4 regions of the Streptomyces sp. NPDC091281 genome follow, and region 1 is predicted to be linked to each of the others. Evidence: riboswitches for the same ligand, from Rfam matches in the RefSeq annotation. Region 1 holds a riboswitch; each other region holds the start of a gene.
The links. A riboswitch is a leader RNA that binds a small molecule or an ion and turns the genes downstream of it on or off. The one in region 1 is predicted to bind cyclic di-AMP.
Positions count from the first base shown of each region.

Region 2: linked by a shared signal. The riboswitch ahead of ACIQPQ_RS25415 (M23 family metallopeptidase) and the one ahead of ACIQPQ_RS33905 (transglycosylase SLT domain-containing protein) in region 1 are both predicted to bind cyclic di-AMP.
Region 3: linked by a shared signal. The riboswitch ahead of ACIQPQ_RS23080 (M23 family metallopeptidase) and the one ahead of ACIQPQ_RS33905 (transglycosylase SLT domain-containing protein) in region 1 are both predicted to bind cyclic di-AMP.
Region 4: linked by a shared signal. The riboswitch ahead of ACIQPQ_RS16130 (peptidoglycan DD-metalloendopeptidase family protein) and the one ahead of ACIQPQ_RS33905 (transglycosylase SLT domain-containing protein) in region 1 are both predicted to bind cyclic di-AMP.

Region 1 is NZ_JBIVUY010000016.1:202,403-207,644, forward strand. It holds gene ACIQPQ_RS33895 (GNAT family N-acetyltransferase) at 1-838, opposite strand, end outside; gene ACIQPQ_RS33900 (HAD family hydrolase) at 1,140-1,964, shown strand; gene ACIQPQ_RS33905 (transglycosylase SLT domain-containing protein) at 2,017-2,493, opposite strand; cyclic di-AMP (ydaO/yuaA leader) riboswitch at 2,499-2,691, opposite strand; gene ACIQPQ_RS33910 (polyprenyl synthetase family protein) at 3,304-4,314, shown strand; gene ACIQPQ_RS33915 (outer membrane lipoprotein carrier protein LolA) at 4,653-5,242, shown strand, end outside.
Region 2 is NZ_JBIVUY010000010.1:207,038-212,279, reverse strand. It holds gene ACIQPQ_RS25420 (M16 family metallopeptidase) at 1-1,048, shown strand, start outside; cyclic di-AMP (ydaO/yuaA leader) riboswitch at 1,365-1,532, shown strand; gene ACIQPQ_RS25415 (M23 family metallopeptidase) at 1,546-2,301, shown strand; gene ACIQPQ_RS25410 (GntR family transcriptional regulator) at 2,506-3,198, shown strand; gene ACIQPQ_RS25405 (HPr family phosphocarrier protein) at 3,543-3,824, opposite strand; gene ACIQPQ_RS25400 (GNAT family N-acetyltransferase) at 4,015-5,242, shown strand, end outside.
Region 3 is NZ_JBIVUY010000008.1:401,829-407,070, forward strand. It holds gene ACIQPQ_RS23060 (MarR family winged helix-turn-helix transcriptional regulator) at 1-365, opposite strand, end outside; gene ACIQPQ_RS23065 (dihydrofolate reductase family protein) at 482-1,609, shown strand; tRNA gene ACIQPQ_RS23070 (tRNA-Met) at 1,694-1,767, shown strand; gene ACIQPQ_RS23075 (PP2C family protein-serine/threonine phosphatase) at 1,913-3,187, shown strand; cyclic di-AMP (ydaO/yuaA leader) riboswitch at 3,431-3,590, shown strand; gene ACIQPQ_RS23080 (M23 family metallopeptidase) at 3,598-4,656, shown strand; gene ACIQPQ_RS23085 (aldo/keto reductase) at 4,822-5,242, shown strand, end outside.
Region 4 is NZ_JBIVUY010000005.1:363,410-368,651, reverse strand. It holds gene ACIQPQ_RS16140 (DUF6126 family protein) at 1-107, shown strand, start outside; gene ACIQPQ_RS16135 (tyrosine-protein phosphatase) at 164-961, opposite strand; cyclic di-AMP (ydaO/yuaA leader) riboswitch at 1,500-1,665, shown strand; gene ACIQPQ_RS16130 (peptidoglycan DD-metalloendopeptidase family protein) at 1,670-2,668, shown strand; gene ACIQPQ_RS16125 (SGNH/GDSL hydrolase family protein) at 2,912-3,730, shown strand; gene ACIQPQ_RS16120 (SIMPL domain-containing protein) at 3,903-4,700, shown strand; gene ACIQPQ_RS16115 (TetR/AcrR family transcriptional regulator) at 4,766-5,242, opposite strand, start outside.

The DNA of each region.
Region 1 (5,242 bases):
CCTCGGCCATCCGCAGATGCAGCACCAGACCGGGGGAGAACCTGGCGAACTCCGGTTCGTAGGACGGGAACCAGCAGGCCAGGACGGTCGAGGAGCGCAGACCGAAGTGCGCGGCGATCGGCCGCCCGCCCGCGTAGAGGACGGAGAGGGTGCCCGCGCAGTCCGGCGCGCGGGTCTCGGCGAGCAGGCCGACGAGCCGGTTGATCCACTCCTGCGCGAAGCGGTCGCGGCGGCCGGTCCTGCGGTACTGCGCGGACTTCCACGCCATGAGCGTGCGCAGCGCCGCCGGATCGCGCTCGTCGAAGACGAACCGCAACTCCCCGACCTGGCGGCCGAGTCGGCGCTCCTTGGCGAGCGTCGTCTTCAGGAACTTCGGCGACTGGGCGCGCAGCACGGACTCGTACGTCTCGTAGCCCTTCTCGACGTCGATGACGTACGACGCGTACTCCGCCGCCGCGTGCGGCACGAACAGGCCCTGTTCGGCCTCCAGGTTGTCGAAGGCGAAGCTCGACAGGCCGCAGGCGCGCAGCAGTTCGTCGGCGCCCAGACCGAGGCCCGGCGCGAGGACCGCGCCCTGCACGTCCGAGACGCCGTGCGCGAGGGCCTGCCCGCGGCCCAGCGCGCCGCGTTCGTGCGGCAGGAAACCGACCGGCTCGCGCCCCTCGTACACCACCGCCACCCGGGTGGCGGGCCGGACCCGGCCCACCGCGGTGGCGAACTCCGGTTCCATGAAGGGGTTCCGCGGCGCCGTCGACGCGGCGCGCAGCGCCCGCCACCGTTCCCGGTCCCCCTCGGCCAGGTCCTCCGGACCCAGCACACGAATACGTCCGCTGCTCAACCTGACCCCCCGATCAAGTCCCCCCTGGACAGGGGGACGGTACCCCTCCGGGCGGGCGGGGCGGTAGGGAGCGGACCTGGTTGTTGCCATTCCGGGCAGAGGCCTTTAACCGCCCTGTACCCGGCGTTGCGCCGGAAAGCGGCCGGAAAGCGGAGGGAAGCGGGGTGAAAGCACACCGGAAGCGGACCGCCAGCGAGCGGTGAGCGCACCGGCAGCGCACCGGCAGCGTGCCGGAAGAGCGGGGCCGGGGGCGCGGCTGCGGCGGTGAGTCCGATCCGGCCGGAATCCGTATTCTCTGATCATGCCCGCACCCCACGCATATGCCGCGCGCTGCGCGTACTCCCTGATCGCCACCGACCTGGACGGGACGCTGCTGCGCGGCGACGACACGTTCTCCGACCGGTCGCTCGACGCGCTCGCGCGGGTGGCGGCCGCCGGTGCCCGCCACCTCGTGGTCACGGGCCGCCCCGCGCCCCGGGTACGGCCGCTGCTGGACATCCTGCGGAGCAGAGGCCTCGCCGTCTGCGGCCAGGGCGCGCAGCTCTACGACATCGGCGCCGACCGCCTGCTGTGGTCGGTCACCCTGGACCGGGAGCTGGCGGAGACGGCGATCGGCAAGATCGAGGCCGAGGTGGGGCAGGTGTACGCCGCCGTCGACCAGGACGGGATCGACGGGCTGACCCTGATCGAGCCGGGCTACCTGATGCCGCACCCGACCCTGCCGGCGGTGCGGGTCGGCCGCCGGGACGACCTGTGGTGCGAGCCGATCAGCAAGGTGCTGCTGCGCCATCCCGGCCTGACCGACGACGAGTTGGCGGTGACCGCCCGCGCGGTGGTCGGCTCGCTGGCCACCGTCACCATGTCGGGGCCGGGCACGGTGGAACTCCAGCCGTGCGGGGTGACCAAGGCGACGGGGCTGGCGCTGGCGGCGGAGCGGCTCGGGCTGCGGCCCGAGGACACCCTCGCCTTCGGGGACATGCCCAACGACATCCCGATGTTCGACTGGGCGGCGCGCGGGGTGGCCATGGCGAACGCCCATCCGGAGCTGAAGGCGGTGGCCGACGAGGTGACGACGTCGAACGAGGACGACGGCGTGGCCGCCGTCCTCGAACGACTCTTCCCTTAGGGGTTCCGCTCCCTCAGGGGGTTCCGCGAGGAACCCCGGCGGCCCGGGACCGTCAGTAGGCGCCGAAGACGTTGTCGATGGAGCCGTAGCGGTCGGCGGCGTAGTTGCAGGCGGCGGTGATGTTGGCGACCGGGTCGTACGGGTCGTAGGCGGTGCCGTCCACGTGGTACGCGGCGAACGTCGGGTCGATGACCTGGAGCAGGCCCTTCGACGGGATGCCGGCCGCGGCGTTGGAGTCCCACAGGTTGATCGCGTTCGGGTTGCCCGAGGACTCCCGCATCACGTTGCGGTAGATGCCGTCGTAGCTGCCCGGGATGCCCTTCTCGGCCATGATCGCGAGGGACTCGCGGATCCAGCCGTCGAGGTTGTTCGTGTACCCGGCGGAGGTGGCGGCCGAGGTGGCGGGGGCGGCGGAGGCGCTGGTGGCGCCGATGAAGGGGAGGGTGAGCGCGGCGGCGCCGGCGCAGGCCACGGCGACGGTGCGGACCAGGCGGGTGCGGGTGCGGCGGGGCTGGGTGACAGCGGACATGAAGGGGTTCCTCTCCGGCGCCTGCGAGGTGAGCTGTCGGGTTCGGGCGGGGAGGTGCCCGGCCGGCCGCCGTACGGACACGGTGGCGCGGCTTCACCCCGAGCCGTTCCGCCGCGTCCGTGTGTGACGTACGCGCCGGGACGGCGACTTACCTGGGTCCCCCGCTCCTGCCGCGAATGTCTTCGTCGATGGGGTTGTCGGACGGCGGCAGGATTAGGCGTCTGTCCGACAGGCCGGGAACGTATGCGAGAGCACATGTCGGGAACAAGTGGCTGATTCACAGGTCGTCCCTATTGACCTTGGTCTGGGGTTTTCGGGCGCTTGATCCTTTGCGGGGGCTGGCGCTCAACTTCCGCTTGAGCAAAGCGGAATTAAAAAATCCGGTCAGGGTTGCTCGATGGCGGCACGGGTGAGCCAACTCACCTGCGTCCACAAGGCGGGTAAAACGGTCATATAGCTCAAGTGGCTTTAATGGGGTGGGGGTTGTGGGAGTGAGGGGTGAGGGGTGGAAGAGGGTCGGGAGGGGTGGCTGAGGGGGCGCGGTCGGAGTGCGGATGCGGGCGCCGATCGACGTGTCCCCGACCGGAAGGGGTACATACCTTCCGGTCGGTAACATATGGGGCGCGCGATGCCTGTGAGGGCGGTGGGACGGGTGGGTCGGCGCCTCCCGGTCGGGCGAAGTTCGAGGCAGGGGGACGTGGGGCCTGTCGGTGATCGAAACGTGACCGGATACGCTGACTTGAGTGAGGGCAGCGACGTATCGACAAACCGTGTGATCGCCGGAAGACACCAGCAGACAGGAGACCCCTCGTGACCGTCGTCGGGCCGTTCGGGCTGAGCGTGCGGGACCAGGCTCTGGAAGCCGATGTCCAGGCCGGATTGACGGCTGTCGAGGAAGGCCTGCTCGAAGCCACGAAGAGCGAGGTCCCGTTCATCACGGAGGCCGCGCAGCACCTCGTGCGCGCGGGCGGGAAGCGGTTCCGGCCGCTGCTCGTGATGCTCGCGGCCCAGTTCGGCGACCCCTACGCCCCCGGGGTCGTGCCCTCGGCCGTCGTGGTCGAGCTGACCCACCTCGCCACGCTCTACCACGACGACGTCATGGACGAGGCGGCCGTACGGCGCGGGGTGCCGAGCGCGAACACCCGCTGGGGGAACTCCGTCGCCGTCCTCACCGGCGACTTCCTCTTCGCCCGCGCCTCCCACATCCTCGCCGACCTCGGCCCCGAGGCCGTCCGGGTCCAGGCGGAGGCGTTCGAGCGCCTCGTCACCGGCCAGATCCTGGAGACCGCCGGGCCGACCGACGGGCGCGACCCCGTCGACCACTACCTCGACGTGCTCGGCGGCAAGACCGGCTCCCTGGTCGCCGTCGCCTGCCGCTTCGGCGCCATGATGTCCGGCGCCGACGACACGGTCGTGGACATGCTCACCCAGTACGGGGAGCGGCTCGGCGTCGCCTTCCAGCTCGCCGACGACGTCCTCGACATCGCCTCCGACTCCCACGAGTCGGGCAAGACGCCCGGCACCGACCTGCGCGAGGGCATCGCCACCCTGCCGGTGCTGCGGCTGCGGGAGCGGGCGGCCCGGCTGGCGCTGCCGGAGGACGTCGCGCTGTGCGAGCTGCTCGACTCCGACCTCAGCGACGACGCGCGCCTCGCCGAGGCCCTGGCCGGACTGCGGGCGCACCCCGCGTTGGAGCAGGCCCGCCGCGACACCGTGCGGTACGCCAAGGACGCGCGGGCGGTGCTGGCACCGCTGCGGGAGTGCGAGGCGAAGTCGGGCCTGCTGGAGCTGTGCGACGCGGTGGTCCACCGGGCGGGGTAGCCGGGGTGGCTCCCGAGAGCCACACCCCGCTCCGCCCGCGCAGGGGCCTCTTCGCCGCGCCCGCAGGGCGGCTCCTCGCCGTGCCCCGCACAGCTTCCCGCGGGGCGTCTCTCAGGGATGGCCCCCACCGACCCTGACGCCCCCCACCCCCGTGTCATACCGGAGGTGTACGTCGATTTGCGTCCGAGGGCTGACGAATGACGGCGGCTCATTTGGTCAGATGGTGAGCACGGTAATCATCGCTCCTCACCGATTCGGGTGAGAATGGCGGCCCGGGGCAAGGACGTTGGTACGTGAGACGGCCGCCCGCCGCCGCCGACGACGGAGGTAAGGCACACATGGCACCGTACGCATCCGACGACAGCACGCACCCCGGCGAGGCCGACGACCTGCGCGCCGGGCGGCGCAAGGCCGTGCGGTACGTCGTCCCGGTCACCGTGGTGGGCATCGCGGCGGCGACGATCGGGCTCGTCCCGGCCCTCGCCGACTCGGGCGACCCCGACCTGCCGAAGATCAGCGCCCAGCAGCTCATCGAGAAGATCGCCGCGTCGGACGTGCAGCAGCTGTCCGGCACCGTGAAGATCACCACCGACCTGGGCCTGCCCGACCTGGGCGGCCTGGAGAGCGGGCTCCTCGCGGGGGCCGCGGGGGGCGCCTCCGACGGCTCCTCCGCCGACCCGTCCACCCGCCTCACCGAACTCGCCTCCGGCACCCACACCCTGCGCGTCGCCGCCGACGGCCCGGACCGGCAGAAGCTCTCCCTCCTGGAGAACGCCGCCGAGTACAGCGTCATCCACAACGGCAAGGACGTGTGGGGGTACGACAGCGCCTCCAACGAGGTCTACCACTCCACCGGTGACGCCCCCGCCGGCGCCGACGACCGCGCCTCCGGCACCCCCGCGCCCACCACACCCAAGGAACTGACCGA
Region 2 (5,242 bases), on a different contig from region 1:
GCCGGTCTCCCGGCTCGCCAAGGCGCTCGGCCTGGTCGCCGACGCCCTGCGCGCGCCCGCGTTCGACGACGGCGAGATCGAACGCCTGGTGCGCAACCGCCTGGACGAGATCCCGCACGAGCTGGCCAACCCGGGCCGGCGCGCCGCCAAGGAACTCTCCCGGCAGCTGTTCCCGGCCACCGCGCGCATGTCGCGTCCGCGGCAGGGCACCGCAGAGACGGTCGACAAGATCGACTCCGCCGCCGTGCGCGCGTTCTACGAGAAGCACGTCCGGCCCGCCACGGCCACCGCCGTCGTCGTCGGCGACCTCACCGGTGTCGACCTCGACGCGCTGCTCGGCGAGACCCTGGGCGCCTGGACGGGCTCCTCGGCGCAGCCGCGCCCGGTGCCGCCGGTGACCGCCGACGACACCGGACGGGTCGTCATCGTGGACCGGCCCGGCGCCGTCCAGACCCAGTTGCTCATCGGCCGCGTCGGCGCCGACCGGCACGCGCGCGTGTGGCCCGCCCAGGTCCTCGGCACGTACTGCCTCGGCGGCACCCTCACCTCCCGCCTGGACCGCGTCCTGCGTGAGGAGAAGGGCTACACGTACGGCGTGCGCGCCTTCGGGCAGGTCCTGCGGTCCGCGCCGGACGGGTCGGGCGCCGCGATGCTCGCCATCAGCGGCTCCGTGGACACCCCCAACACCGGTCCCGCGCTGGACGATCTGTGGAAGGTGCTGCGCACCCTCGCCGAGGGCGGGCTGACCGACGCCGAGCGCGACGTGGCCGTGCAGAACCTCGTCGGTGTGGCCCCGCTGAAGTTCGAGACGGCCGCCGCCGTCGCGGGCACGCTCGCCGACCAGGTCGAGCAGCACCTGCCGGACGACTACCAGGCGACGCTCTACCGTCAACTCGCCGAGACCGGCACCGTGGAGGCGACCGCCGCGGTCGTCAACGCCTTCCCGGTCGACCGCCTGGTCACGGTGCTCGTCGGTGACGCCGCGCAGATCAAGGCGCCCGTCGAGGCGCTCGGCATCGGCGACGTGACGGTCGTCTCCGCCGAGTGACCGAGTGACCGAGCGGCGTCGCCCGCGCGTGGCGCCCGCGTGCCACGCGCGCGTCGCCCGCTCGTCGCCGCACGACGCGTGTGCGACCTGGGCCCCGGAAGGCGTATCAGCCTCCCGGGGCCCGAGGTTCGGCCGACCGCGTTCCCTCGGCCCGCCACTCACTCCCCTCCCGTCGGCATGCCCGATTTGCGGGGGAGGCGGCCCCTCTGGCCTGTGTCATGCGCTACAAAGGCCCCCTCCCGTTTGGGAATCGAAGGCGTGGGTGTCTAGGTTCGTCCGGGCTGTCCGTCAGGCAGTGCGCCGCGCCCGCGGCACCGGACAGTCATCGCCGAGTCCCCGTACGGCGCGAGCCAGGGGAGCCGGGGACCCAACGAAGGCAGTCCCTGGGGTGAATCGGGTGCCCGCGCGCAGGCGAGGGGGCCCGTAGGAGACCTTCCTGCTCCGAACCCGTCAGCTAACCCGGTAGGCGAGAGGGAAGGAAAGGACCGCTCACCTCCATGGCGTTCATCTGCGCCTCCGGGAAGCACCGGCGACCCGGCCGCACGCAGCGCACCACCGCCCGCGTGGCGGGTGTCGCGGCGCTCACCACCACCGGCGTCCTCGCCACCGTCGCCTCCGCGCCGGCCCACGCCGCCGAGGCGCCCGCCGAACGGACCGGGCTCACCCCCGTCGTCATCGTCGGCGAGACCGTCGCCGCGCGCGTCGACGACCAGGCCGCCGTCCAGTCGCAGGCCGCGGAGCGGGAGGCCGAGCGCAAGGAGGCCGCCGCGCAGGCCGCGGCCAAGGTCAAGGCGGAGCGGGAGGCCAGGGCGCGCGCCGCCCGCGAGGCCGAGCGCAAGCGTCTCAACACCTTCGTGGCGCCGATCAGCGGCTCCTACGTCTCCACCGGGTACCGCTCCGGCGGCTCCCTGTGGTCCTCCGGCAGCCACACCGGGATCGACTTCCACGCCGCGACCGGCACCCCCGTGCACGCGGTGGGCGGCGGCACCGTCGTGGAGGCGGGCTGGGGCGGCGCGTACGGCAACCAGGTCGTCCTGCGGATGCACGACGGGACGTACACCCAGTACGGGCACCTGTCCTCCGTGGCCGTCTCGGTGGGACAGCGGGTCCTCCCCGGGCAGCGCATCGCGCTCTCCGGCGCCACCGGCAACGTCACCGGACCGCATCTGCACTTCGAGGCCCGCAGCGGCCAGGAGTACGGCACCGACCTCGACCCCGTCGGCTACCTCCGGCAGCACGGCGTACGCGTCTGACGGCGGACGCGTCCGACAGCGGACGGCGACAGGACGTCCAGCCCCGGCCCCCGCGGCCGGGGCTTTCGCCGTTTTCGGCCCCGTGTCGGCCAAAAAATATCCCTGGATTCCCGGCTGCCATCGGAAATTCCCGCACGTTGCAATAGAGTCACGGAACACACGTCAATCGTCGACGTTTCACGGGGATTACCGCGGAGGTCGGTCATGCGAATTCCGGCACATTCGGTGTGCACGGCCATCCGGGACGACATCGTCGCGGGTGTCTACGAGCGCGGCGGCCGCCTCACCGAGGAACTCCTCGCGCGCCGCTACGGTGTCTCGCGCGTCCCCGTCCGCGAGGCCCTGCGCACGCTGGAGGCCGAGGGCTTCGTGGTCACCCGGCGCCACGCGGGCGCGTGCGTGGCCGAACCGACCGAGCAGGAGGCCGCCGACCTCCTGGAGATGCGGATGCTGCTGGAGCCGCTCGGCGCCGCGCGGGCCGCCCAGCGGCGCACCGAGGCCCACCTCAAGGTGCTGCGCGGACTCGTCCGGCTGGGCCAGGAGCGGGCCAGGAGGGGCAACAGCGAGGACCTGCGCTCCCTGGGCGGCTGGTTCCACGAGACGCTGGCCCAGGCATCCGGCAGCCAGTCCCTGACCGCCACGCTGACCCAGCTGCGCCACAAGATCTCCTGGATGTACGCGGTGGAGGCGCCCGCCGACCCGCTGGAGTCCTGGACCGAGCACGGGGCGATCGTGGACGCGGTGGCGCGCGGCGACCACGAGCGCGCGCGGGCGGTCACGGCGCTGCACACCGAGCGCGCGACGTCCGCGCACCGGCTGCGCTTCGCGCGGGGGGACCGCCCGGACCGTGTGAGGACTTCGCAACATGCCGTAAACATGTCCGGTCCGCGCCATTAACACGAGGGCCGTATACAAAGGGCAGTCAATTGTGCGGACCCTGCGTCAGGTGCCCGCAAAGCGGTGTCGTCCCGTGAATGCGTGGACGATCGGAAGTCGGTGAGAAACCGATCAGAAACAGACGGCGCGTGAATTCCGCTGCCCGTCGTCCGGCGCGCCCGCGTATTCCGGCGGAGCGCGCTTTTCGTCTGCCGTACCGCCTTTCGCATGGCCTCTTTCCGGCCTGCCTTCTCTCGGGCCCAACGTCTCCCTTGCCCGCCCTTTCGCGGGCGCGGGTGGAAACGACGAGGCCGCGCCACCCCCGGACGGGGTGACGCGGCCCGCGGGTGCGGTGAGCGCGGGGCTCAGACCGTCTCGGGCAGCTCCTCCAGGCCCTCGGCGACCAGCTTGGCCAGCCGGTCCAGGGCCGCGTCGGCGCCCTCGGCGTCGGAGGCGAGGACGATCTCCTCGCCGCCCTGGGCGCCCAGGCCGAGGACGGCCAGCATGGAGGCCGCGTTGACGGGACTGCCGTCCGCCTTGGCGATGGTGACCGGGACGCCGGTGGCCGTGGTGGCCCGGACGAAGATGGAGGCGGGGCGGGCGTGGAGACCCTCGGCCCAGCCGACGTTGACGCGGCGCTCAGCCATGTGATGCTGCCCTTCAGGTGTCTCAGGTTGTCTAGACCAGTGTTCCACACGCGGAGCGCCGACGGGACGCCGGACGCCCCGGCGATCCCCGCGCGCGCCGCACACGGCCCCACGCCCCCCTCGGCGCGGACCCGCGCCCGCCCCACACTGCCTCGCGCCGTTGTCGTACGCGAGCCGTACGCTGGGCCCCATGCAGAGCGCGTCGGACCGGCACGAGTACCCCGCCCACTGGGAAGCCGACGTGGTGCTGCGCGACGGCGGCACCGCGCGCGTCCGCCCGATCACCGTCGACGACGCGGACCGCCTGGTCAGCTTCTACGAGCAGGTGTCCGACGAGTCGAAGTACTACCGCTTCTTCGCGCCCTACCCCCGCCTCTCCGCCAAGGACGTCCGCCGCTTCACCCACCACGACTTCGTCGACCGCGTCGGACTCGCGGCCACCGTCGGCGGCGAGTTCATCGCGACCGTGCGCTACGACCGCATCGGCGGCGACGGCATGCCCGCCTCGGCCCCCGCCGACGAGGCCGAGGTCGCCTTCCTCGTCCAGGACGCCCACCAGGGCCGGGGCGTCGCCTCCGCGCTCCTGGAGCACATCGCGGCCGTCGCGCGCGAGCGCGGCATCCGCCGGTTCGCCGCCGAGGTGCTTCCCGCCAACAACAAGATGATCAAGGTGTTCACCGACGCCGGGTACACCCAGAAGCGCAGCTTCGAGGACGGTGTCGTCCGCCTGGAGTTCGACCTCGAACCCACCGAGCGCTCGATGGCCGTGCAGCGCGCGCGGGAGCAGCGCGCCGAGGCCCACTCCGTACGGCGCCTGCTCGCCCCCGGTTCCGTCGCCGTCGTCGGCGTCGGCCGCGCCCCCGGCGGTGTCGGCCGCAGCGTCCTCGGCAACCTCCGCGAGGCGGGCTTCGCCGGGAGCCTCTACGCCGTCAACAAGGCGTTCCCGGCGGACCTGAAGGACGTCGACGGGGTGCCCGCCCTCCGGTCCGTGCGCGACATCGACGGCCCCGTGGACCTCGCCGTCCTGGCCGTCCCCGCGGAGCGCGTGCCGGACGTCGTCACCGAGTGCGGCGAGCACGGCGTCCAGGGCCTCGTCGTCCTCGCCGCCGGATACGCCGAGAGCGGCCCCGAGGGACGGCACCGCCAGCGTGAACTCGTGCGGCGCGCGCGGGCGTACGGCATGCGGATCATCGGCCCCAACGCCTTCGGCGTCATCAACACCGCCCCCGGCGTCCGCCTCAACGCCTCGCTCGCCCCCGAGATGCCCCGCCCCGGACGGATCGGCCTGTTCACCCAGTCCGGCGCGATCGGCGTCGCCCTGCTGTCCCGGCTGCACCGGCGCGGCGGCGGCGTCACCGGCGTGACCGGCGTGTCGACCTTCGTCTCGTCCGGCAACCGGGCCGACGTCTCCGGCAACG
Region 3 (5,242 bases), on a different contig from region 1:
CGCACGGTCTCCACATGGCCGGGCGCGGTCCGCTCCAGCACCGCCATGCCCGCGTCGGTCAGCACCGCCACGCTGCCGCGCCGGTCCGCGTCGCAGTCCTCGCGCCCCACCAGCCCGTCCTTCTCCAGCCGCGTCACCGCGTACGTCAGCCGGCTGCGGGTGATCTTCAGCCGCTCCGCGAGATCCGTCATGCGCAGCCGCCGCCCCGGCTCGTCGGAGAGGTGGGCGAGGATGGAGTAGTAGAGGTGGGGCATGCCCGCCTCCTGCTGGAGCTGCCGGTCGATCGCGTCCTCCAGCAGGAGGTATCCGGCGACGTAGGCGCGCCACGCGCGCTGCTCCTCGGGGCTGAGCCAGCGGGTCGTCATGCCCCCAGTGTAGGTTTGTTTCAAACTTGAACCAAGGGTGCCGCCCGCCCGCCCACCGCCGAGCCCCGCCCCCGCTTCCGCCCGCCCCGCCGAGCCCCGCCCGGAGAGACCCGCCGATGCCGTACCCGTACGTCCTGCTGTCCGCCGCCGTCTCCCTCGACGGCTACCTCGACGACACCGGCCCCGAGCGGCTGCTGCTGTCCGGACCGGCCGACTTCGACCGGGTCGACGAGGTGCGCGCCTCCGTGGACGCCATCCTGGTCGGCGCCGGCACCCTGCGCGCCGACAACCCCCGGCTGCTGGTCAACTCGCCCGTACGCCGCGCCGCCCGGCTCGCCGCGGGCCGCCCGGAGTACCCGCTGAAGGTCATGGTCAGCGGCTCCGGCGACCTCGACCCCGCCGCCCGGTTCTGGCACACGGGCGGCGACAAGGTGCTGTACACGACCGGCGCGGGCGCCGAGCGGGCCCGCGCGCTCGGCCTCGCCGCCGACGTCGTCGCCCTGGGGGACGACCTGGACTGGCGGCGGCTGCTGGAGCACCTGCACGACGTGCGGGGCGTGCGGCGGCTGATGGTCGAGGGCGGCGGCACGATCCACACCCAGCTGCTCCGGGACGGCCTCGCCGACGAACTCCAGCTCGTCACGGCCCCCCTCTTCGTCGGCGACCCGGCCGCGCCCCGCCTCTTCGGCCCCGGCGGCTATCAGGGCGGACGGCTGCGGCTCGTCTCCACCCGCCGCATCGAGGACGTGGTCCTCGCCGTGTACGAGCCGACCGCGCCCGGCACCGGCCCGCGCCCCGCCGCCGCCGACCGGCACTGGCTCGCCCTCGCCTGCGAACTGGCCGCCGCCTGCCCGCCCTCGCGCACCGCGTTCAGCGTCGGCGCCGTCGTGGTCGCCGCCGACGGCACCGAACTGGCCCGCGGCCACTCCCGCGAGGACGGCGACCCGGTCGTGCACGCCGAGGAGGCCGCCCTCGCCAAGATCGACCCGGCCGACCCGCGGCTGCCCACGGCCACCGTCTACTCCAGCCTGGAGCCCTGCGTGCGCCGCGCCTCCCGCCCGGCGCCCTGCGCCCGCCTGATCCTCGACGCGGGCGTCCGCCGCGTGGTGACGGCCTGGCGCGAGCCCGACACCTTCGTCCCCGACGCCGACGGCACCGGCCTGCTCACCGCCGCGGGCGCGGACGTCCTCGTCCTCCCGGCGTACGAGTCCCAGGCCAAGGCCCCCAACCAGCACCTCCTCTGAGCCGGACCCGTAGCCCCCGTACGCCCCCGGAACCACCCGTGGTCACGAGCGCCTCAGAAATGACGTAGGCTGTGAACACAACGACGCGGGGTGGAGCAGCTCGGTAGCTCGCTGGGCTCATAACCCAGAGGTCGCAGGTTCAAATCCTGTCCCCGCTACTGAAGGCCGAGGGCCGGAATCCTTTACAGGGTTCCGGCCCTCGGTCGTTGTGCGCCTCCGGCGCGGATGGTCCTCCCGTCCGGGTGGTCCTCCGGTCGGACCACCCCGCTCGCCGCCCGTCCCGGACCCCGCCAGCCTGGGGGAGTGGACGACAAGGGGCCCCGGGCCGCATCCGGCGTGCGCGGGCGGCGTCCGTCCCCGCGCACCCTGCTGCGCCTCCTGCCCGCCCTGCTGATCGTCGGCGGCATCGGCTACGACGTCAGCACCCCCGAGTACTTCACCGCGATCCCCTTCTTCACCGCCGCCCCGCTCGTCGCCGCCCCCTTCTTCACCCTCACCGGCACCCTCGTCACCGGGCTCGCCGCCCTCGCCGCGACCTACCTGGTGCACGCCTACCACCACGTGCGGCCCGACGAGACCACCATCACCGAACTGGTCACCGTCGTCACGGTCACCGTCCTCGCCGCGCTCCTCAACCAGGTCCTGCGCCGGGGCGACGCCCGCCTCGCCTCCGCGCGGCACATCGCCGAGGCCACCCAGCGCGCGGTGCTGCCCCGGCCCCCCGACCGCATCGGCGGCTACCGCGTCGCCGCCCGCTACCAGGCCGCCCAGCGCGACGCCGCCATCGGGGGCGACCTCTACGCCGTCCAGGACAGCGCCCACGGCGTCCGGCTCATCGTGGGGGACGTCCGCGGCAAGGGGATGGGGGCCGTCGCCGCCGTCGCCACCGTCATCGGCGCCTTCCGCGAGGCCGCCGAACGCGAAGCCACCCTGGAGGCGGTCGCCGCACGGCTGGAGCACGCCCTGACCCGCCAGGGCGTGGAGTGGTGCGTCCACCGGGACCCCTACGACCCGTACGACCCGTCCGCCCCGCAGGACGGGCGAGACGCGCGCGACCCGTACGACCCCTACGGCCCGCACGCCTCGGAAGATCCGTACGACTCGTACGACCCCTACGACCCGGGGCGCGGCGGCGGTCCGTCCGATGTGGGCGCGCGGTTGCACGCCGCCGAGGGGTTCGCCACCGCCGTTCTCGCCGAACTCCCGCACGGCGACGGCGTCCTGCGGCTGCTCAGCCACGGCCATCCGCCCCCGCTGCTGCTGCACGCCGACGGCGCGGTGCGCGTGCTCGACGTCCGCGACCCCGCCCTGCCGCTGGGCATGGGCGACCTCCACCCCGTGCCGGGGCGGGCCGAGGAGACGCCCTTCCCGGCGGGGGCCACGCTGCTGCTCTACACCGACGGCCTCTCCGAGGCCCGCGACCGCTCCGGCCGGTTCTACGACCCCGCGCAGCGCCTCGCCGGACGGATCTTCGGGCACCCGGCCGCGGTGATCGCCGCCCTCGCCGAGGACGTGCACCGGCACACCGGGGGCGCGACCACGGACGACATGGCGCTGCTCGCCGTCCGCCACCCCTGACCTTCGTCACGTGCGGTGATCACGCGAGTGGGCTGCGGTTACAGCTGAGTCACCGTCAGGTTTAAGCGGGCCGCCGGGTTATTCCTCGGGCGAGGTCAACTCGCCCGTTTTTCACCGCTCCTGGGGTGAAAGTCCAGGCCAGAAATCTTGTTGATCAAGCGGAACGGCTTGGAATCCCGGGCCCGGGTCTATTAACGTTCGATAACGCAGCGCGGTCGTCCCAGCCGTCACAAGAGTCGGCTCCGTGCGCACGCGCCGAATCCCGTAAGGGAACCGGGGAACCACCACCTTGGGGTGAATCACGCGGAAGCCGCCGTGGAAACACGGCCGGTATACGCGCGTAGGAGACCTTCCCGCTCCGAACCCGTCAGCTAACCCGGTAGGCGACGGAAGGAAAGGAGTACGCCCGCGTGGCGTCGAACCCGCCTGCCCCCGAAGCCCCCGCCGTGCCCAGCCAGACCTTCGGCTACGGCAGCTACCGCACCGACGAGGGCCCCTGGGAGGAGTGGAATCCCACCGCGGAGTCCGTCCGCCCGGTCCGTGGCAAGCACCGCGTCGCCAAGCAGCGTGGCGGACTCGCCCGCAGCTCCACCGTCCTCGGCGTCGGTGTCATAGCCGCCGTCGGCGGTGCCGGGATGGCCAGCGCCAACACGGGCAAGCCCCCCGTCTCCATCTCCCTGCCGGACCTGCCCAACGTGGGTTCCCTGATCTCGGACGACGACACCCCCGAGGAGACGGCGCCCGCGCTCAGCAGCTTCGCCGCCGAGACGGTCGCCGAGGACAGCGCCGTCGTCACCGCGAGCACCGGTACCGGCATCGGCGCGGGCTCCGACACCGGCGCGGGCGAGTCGCTGCGCAGCCGGATCATGGCGCAGGCCGAGTCGCAGCAGGCCCAGGTCGACCTCAAGGCGCAGCAGGCCGCCGAGGAAGCCGCCGCCAAGGCCGCCTCGGCCGCCGCCGCCAAGGCCGAGAAGGAGGCGGAGGCCAAGGCCGAGGCCGCCAAGAAGAAGGCCGCCGAGGAAGCCGCCAAGAAGGCCGAGGCCGAGCGCCTCGCCGAGCTGGCCAAGCAGTACACGCTGCCGACCTCGTCGTACACGATCACCTCGACCTTCGGCCAGGCGGGCGCCTACTGGTCCTCCGGGTACCACACCGGCCTCGACTTCGCCGCCCCCACCGGCACCCTGATCAAGGCCGTGCACAGCGGCACGATCACCTCCGCGGGCTGGGACGGGTCGTACGGGTACAAGACCGTGCTGACCCTCGACGACGGCACCGAGCTGTGGTTCGCCCACCAGTCGTCGATCAGCGTCAGCGTCGGCCAGAAGGTCGGCACCGGCGACGTCATCGGCCGCGTCGGCGCCACCGGCAACGTCACCGGCGCCCACCTCCACCTGGAGGTCCACCCGGGCGGCAGCGCCTCCGGCATCGACCCGGGCGCCTGGCTGCGCGACAAGGGGCTCAACCCCTGAGCGGGTCCCTGGCGGGGCCCTGAGAAGAAGCCCCGAGGAACCCTCCGAGACCCTCCGGGGAAGCGGCCGGGGGTCGGTGAGGTCCCCCGGACGTTCCCCGGAGTTTGCGAACCCTTGGCCGGAGGCACGGAACACGTGCCTCCGGCCGAGGTGTTGTCACGGGGCATGACCTCTCTGCGCACACTCGGCTCCTCCGACCTGAAGGTCTTCCCCCTCGCCCTCGGCGGCAACGTCTTCGGCTGGACCGCCGACGAGGCGGCCACCTTCGCCGTCCTCGACGCCTACACCGCGGCGGGCGGCAACTTCCTGGACACCGCCGACTCCTACTCGGCGTGGATCGAGGGCAACTCCGGCGGTGAGTCGGAGACCCTCATCGGCAAGTGGCTCAAGGCCCGCGGCAACCGCGACGACGTCGTCATCGCCACCAAGGTGAGCCAGCACCCCGACTATCCCGGCCTCTCCGCGGCCAACATCAAGGCCGCCGCCGACGCCTCCCTGCGCCGCCTCGGCACCGACCGCATCGACCTGTACTACACGCACTTCGACAAACCCGAGACGCCCGTCGAGGAGATCGTCGGCGCCCTCG
Region 4 (5,242 bases), on a different contig from region 1:
AGAAGTTCCCCCGCAGCCTGTGGATCAGGCTGATCATCTACATCGCCGTCGGCCACGTCTTCGCCGGGTTCCTGTGGCTGCTGTTCGAGGTGGGCGCCAAGAAGTAGGCCCGCCTCGGGACGTCGGGTGCCCGTCGGGCGGGCGTCGCCGGGTCGGGCGCGGATCAGTCGAGCAGGCGCTCGCGCAGCCGCTCCCGGGTCCGCGGGGACAGGCCGAGACCCCGCTCCAGGTAGGTGTCGACGTCGCCCCAGGTCTCCTCGATCGTGTCGAAGGCGGCCGTGAGGTACGCGGCGCGGGCGTCGAAGAGCGGGGCGAGCAGGTCCATCACCTCGGGGGAGAACGCCTCGGCCGAGCTGCCGCTGCGGTGCACCCGGTAGCGGCGGTGCTTGGCGTTGGACTCCAGGTAGTCGGCGACGATGGCCTCGCGCTCCACGCCGAGCGCCAGCAGGGTCACCGCGATCGACAGGCCCGCCCGGTCCTTGCCCGCCGCGCAGTGCATCAGCGCGGGCACGCTGTCCTCGGCGAGCGCGTGCAGCACCCGCGAGTGCTCGGCGGTGCGCTCCCGGACGATCGCCCGGTAGGACTGGATCATCCGGTCCGCGCCCTTGCCGTCGCCCAGGATCTCCCGCAGCTGCGCGAGGTCGCCGTCGCGGACCATCTTCCAGAACTCGGCGCCGTCCGCCGGGTCGGAGAGCGGCAGGTTGACGTTCCGTGTGCCCGGCAGCTCGACGTCGGGGCCCTCCAGCTTCTGGTCCGCGGCGTTGCGGAAGTCGAAGACGGTGTGCAGGCCCAGGGAGGACAGGAACGCCGCGTCCTCGGCGGTGGCGTGCGCGAGGTGGCCGCTGCGGAACAGCACGCCGTGCCGCACGCGCCGTCCGTCGGTGGTCGGCAGGCCGCCCACGTCCCGGAAGTTGCGTACGGCGGCCAGCTCGGGCTCGGTCGACGGGACCTGCTGCGTCACGGGGGCTCCTCCCGGTCGTGGTTCCGGCCGACGCGGCTCGTGACGGCCGCCGGAACACCTGCGTGACCACTCTCGTGATCACGTTCATGACCACTGCGTCACGACCATACGACACGGGGGCGGCCGAACCGGAGGAGCCCGGAACACCGGCCGCTGTCGGACACCTCCCCCGATGGCCCCCTTGGGTTGGATGTGCGGTGAGGTGACATCTGGGATGTCTGCCCGAATTGATGGAATTAGTCGAATTGGCTCGATTGGCTTCTTCGTTCCAACTCGGCCTGGAATAGGGCGACCTGGAGAGGTGTCACGTGAGCAGCGTCTCATCCGTGACCGTATGTCGCGCGTCATGTTCACGTAATACGCCTGATTTCCGCGGGTGTTCCCCGCCCGCGACGTCTCCCGGTCGACACAGGGTGACCGTGAATTCCGGAAGGGGATCAAGGGAAATGCACCGGAAGCGCAACCTCTGCTTGTTCCCGTGCGTCTTGGTCGCTTACGTTCCTGACCCATCCGGACGGACGCCCAATCCTGCCGCCGCCCGGATTCCGCACCCACTCACCCGTACACGGCAGGAGCGGGGGACCCACAGGTAGTAACGCCTGTTCCGGTTCCCGGAACGGCTCGGGGTAAAGCCGCGTCCCCGCGCGGCCGGACATCTCCAGTCCGCACCCGACAGCTCACCTCGCAGGCGCCGGAGAGGAATTCGCCATGCCCGCCAAGGGTAAGCACCGCCGTCCCAAGTCCCAGTTCTTCACCCGCTCGATCGCCGCCGCCGGAACCGGCGGCGCCGCGCTGGCCCTCCCCCTGATGGGCGCCGGCGGAGCGCAGGCCGCGCCGTCCGAGGCGCCCGCCGCCCAGGCCGTCTCCCACGCCGCGCAGAGCGTCCAGGCCGCCCCCGTCGCACGGACGTCCGCCGACGGCGCCAAGGCCGCCACGACGTACACCGTGCGCCCCGGCGACTACCTCTCGAAGATCGCCGACGAGCAGCACGTCAGCGGCGGCTGGACCCGCCTCTACGCGGACAACCGCGAGGCCGTCGGCGCCGACCCGTCGCTCATCCACCCCGGCCTGAAGCTGTCGATCGGCAAGAAGGCCCCGGCGGGCGCCACGGAGGCCTCCAAGGCGCCGTCGGCTCCGCGTGATTCGTCGAAGAAGTCGGATTCGTCCGCTTCGAAGAAGTCCTCACAGTCGTCCAACTCCGCGAAGTCTTCGGACTCCTCGTCCTCCGCGGGCTCCTCGAAGGCCTCCGGCTCCTCCGACGGCTCCGCCTCCCAGGCCGCCGACACCTCGAACGCGAGCGGCTTCAGCGCCCCCGTCGCCGGGGCCGCCGTCGGCACCCCGTACCGGATGTCCGGGAGCATGTGGTCCAGCGGCTACCACACCGGTGTCGACTTCGTCGTCCCGACCGGCACCTCCCTCAAGGCCGTCGGCGCGGGCACCGTCGTCTCGGCCGGCTGGGGCGGCGCCTACGGCAACCAGGTCGTCATCCGCCTCGCCGACGGCCGCTACGCCCAGTACGCCCACCTGTCCTCGCTCTCCGTCTCCGGCGGCCAGACCGTCACCGCCGGACAGCAGGTCGGCCTCTCGGGCGCCACCGGCAACGTGACCGGCCCGCACCTGCACTTCGAGATCCGCACCACCCCGGACTACGGCTCCGACATCGACCCGGTCGCCTACCTCCGCTCGCACGGCGTCTCGGTCGGCTGACACCGCCGCACCCCGAGCCACACCTGACACGCACACCGAAGGCCGGACCCTCATCCAGGGGGCCCGGCCTTCGGTGTGTTCCGCGACGCCGTTCCGCCATTCCGCCGCAGCCCTGTGGCGCCGTTCCGGGGAAGATCCCTTATTCCCTGATTGGGAAACTCTTTAGGAGTGGCTTATCTCACCGCCCGTCAACCCCTGCCTACGGTCGCGTAAGTCACATTCAAAGGTGAATCATGAACCGTTGTGGCAGACGATTCGAAGAACGACAAGAGATCACCGATCGGGTCGTACGTGGCGCTGGGGGACAGCTTCACCGAAGGCGTCGGCGACCCCGGCCCCGACGGCGCGTTCGTCGGCTGGGCCGACCGTTTCGCGGTCCTGCTCGCGGACCGCAGGCCCGAGGGCGACTTCCGTTACGTCAACCTCGCCGTCCGCGGCAAACTGCTCGACCAGATCGTGGCGGACCAGCTTCCCGGCGCGGTCGCGCTCGCGCCCGACCTGGTCTCCCTCTGCGCGGGCGGCAACGACATCCTCCGCCCCGGCACCGACCCCGACGAGGTCGCCGAACGCTTCGAACGGGCCGTCGCGGCCCTCGCCTCGGCGGCCGGGACCGTCCTCGTGACGACCGGGTTCGACACCCGCGGCGTCCCCGTCCTGAAGCATCTGCGCGGCAAGATCGCCACGTACAACGGGCATGTGCGCGCCATCGCCGACCGGTACGGCTGCCCGGTGCTCGACCTCTGGTCGCTCAGGTCCGTGCAGGACCGGCGGGCCTGGGACGGCGACCGGCTCCACCTCGGCCCCGAGGGGCACACGCGCGTGGCCCTGCGCGCCGGGCAGACCCTCGGCCTGGACGTGCCCGCCGACCCCGAGCAGCCGTGGCCGCTGCTCCCGCCGCGCGGCACCCTGGAGATCCGCCGCGACGACGTGCACTGGGCGCGCGAGTACCTGGTGCCGTGGATCGGGCGGCGGCTGCGCGGGGAGTCGTCCGGCGACCACGTGACCGCCAAGGGCACGCTCTCCCCGGACGCCATCAAGGAGCGGATCGCCCGGGTGGCCTGAGCAGGGCGGTGAGCCGTGCAGTGAGCGGACGGGGTCCGCGGTCCGAGGGGGCCGGTGACCCGGACGGGCTCCACCAGTGAGGTGAGGGTGCGGGAGTGGTGTGCCGCCGGGGGCGGGTGCGGCTGCTGGGATGACGGCAGCCGCCGCCCGCCCCCGGAAGGACCGGAGCGCCATGCCCCGTACGTTCACGATCCCGTCCCCGTCGTCCCGCGCCGCACGGGTCCGCGCCCGCCGGGTGGCCGTCGTGGCGCCCCTCGTCGCGCTGGCCCTCCTCGGCCCCGCACTGCCTGCCTTCGCCGCGCCCGGCGAGCAGCCGGGGGCTGCGGTCTCCGGTGCCGCCCCCGCTCCCGCCACCGTGACCGTGACCGGTGAGGGCGTGGTCAGCGCCGACGCCGATCTCGCGGTCGTCGGCGCCGGGGTCGAGACGGCCGGCCGCACCCCGCAGGCCGCCCTCGACGCCCAGAGCGCCGCCGCGACCGCCCTGCTCGCCGCCGTCCGCGCCCAGGGCGTGGCCGACCAGGACGTCCGTACCGAGAGCGTCTCCCTCCTCCCGGTCCACGACCACAGCGACGGCACCGCCCGCCTGACGGGCTACCAGGCCGCGCAGAGCTTCTCGGTACGGGTCCGCGAAGTGGCCGCGACCGGGGCCCTGCTGCGCGCCGTCGCCGACGCGACCGGGGAGGCGGGCCGCGTCCACTCCGTCGCCTTCGACGTCGCCGACCCGGCGCCGCTGCGGGCCCGCGCCCGTGAGAGCGCCGTCGAGGACGCGCGGACGAAGGCCCTCCAGTACGCCCGGCTCACGGGCCACCGGCTAGGCCGCCTGGTCTCCCTCAGCGAGGACGCCTACGCCGCCCCGCGACCCGTCGCCGCGGCGGCCGACCTGTCCGGCGCCGCGTTCGGCGGGGTACCGCTGGAGCCGGGCACCGTCCGGGCCACGGCGACGGTCACGGCGGTGTACGAGCTGGACTGAGGGTGCGCTGGGGGGGAGGGGGTGATCGTGGGGCACAGTGGGCGGGCTGCCCGCGTCAGCCCGCCTCAGTCCGCGTCGGCTCCGTCGGACGTCTGCACGGGTTCGGTGCTCTCCGCCCGTTGCGGCAGGCCGAGTTCGCGGGTCAGGGCCTCGTCCACCCACTGCTGCGCCCGCGTCCGGGACACGGCGCCGTCGTAGGCCGTCAGCTGGACCGCGAGGCCGTCGAGCAGGGCGGTCAGGCGCAGGGCCGTGCCGGAGGGGTCGGGGCAGCGGAACTCGCCCGCCGCGACACCGTCGGCGATCACGCCCGTGAGCGCGGCCTTCCACTGCCGGTCGAGGTCGCGGGCCACCTCGCGCAGCGCGGGCTCGCGCAGCGACACCGCCCAGCCCTCGATCCACAGCCGCCAGCCCTTGGCCTGGCCGGTGGGCGCGTACCAGCGCACCGCCGACCGCAGACGGCGCAGCGCCGTGGTGCGGCGGCCGAGCAGCTTGCGCAGCCGGGCCAGATCGCCCTCGGCGGCGTACGCGAACGCCGCCGCGAC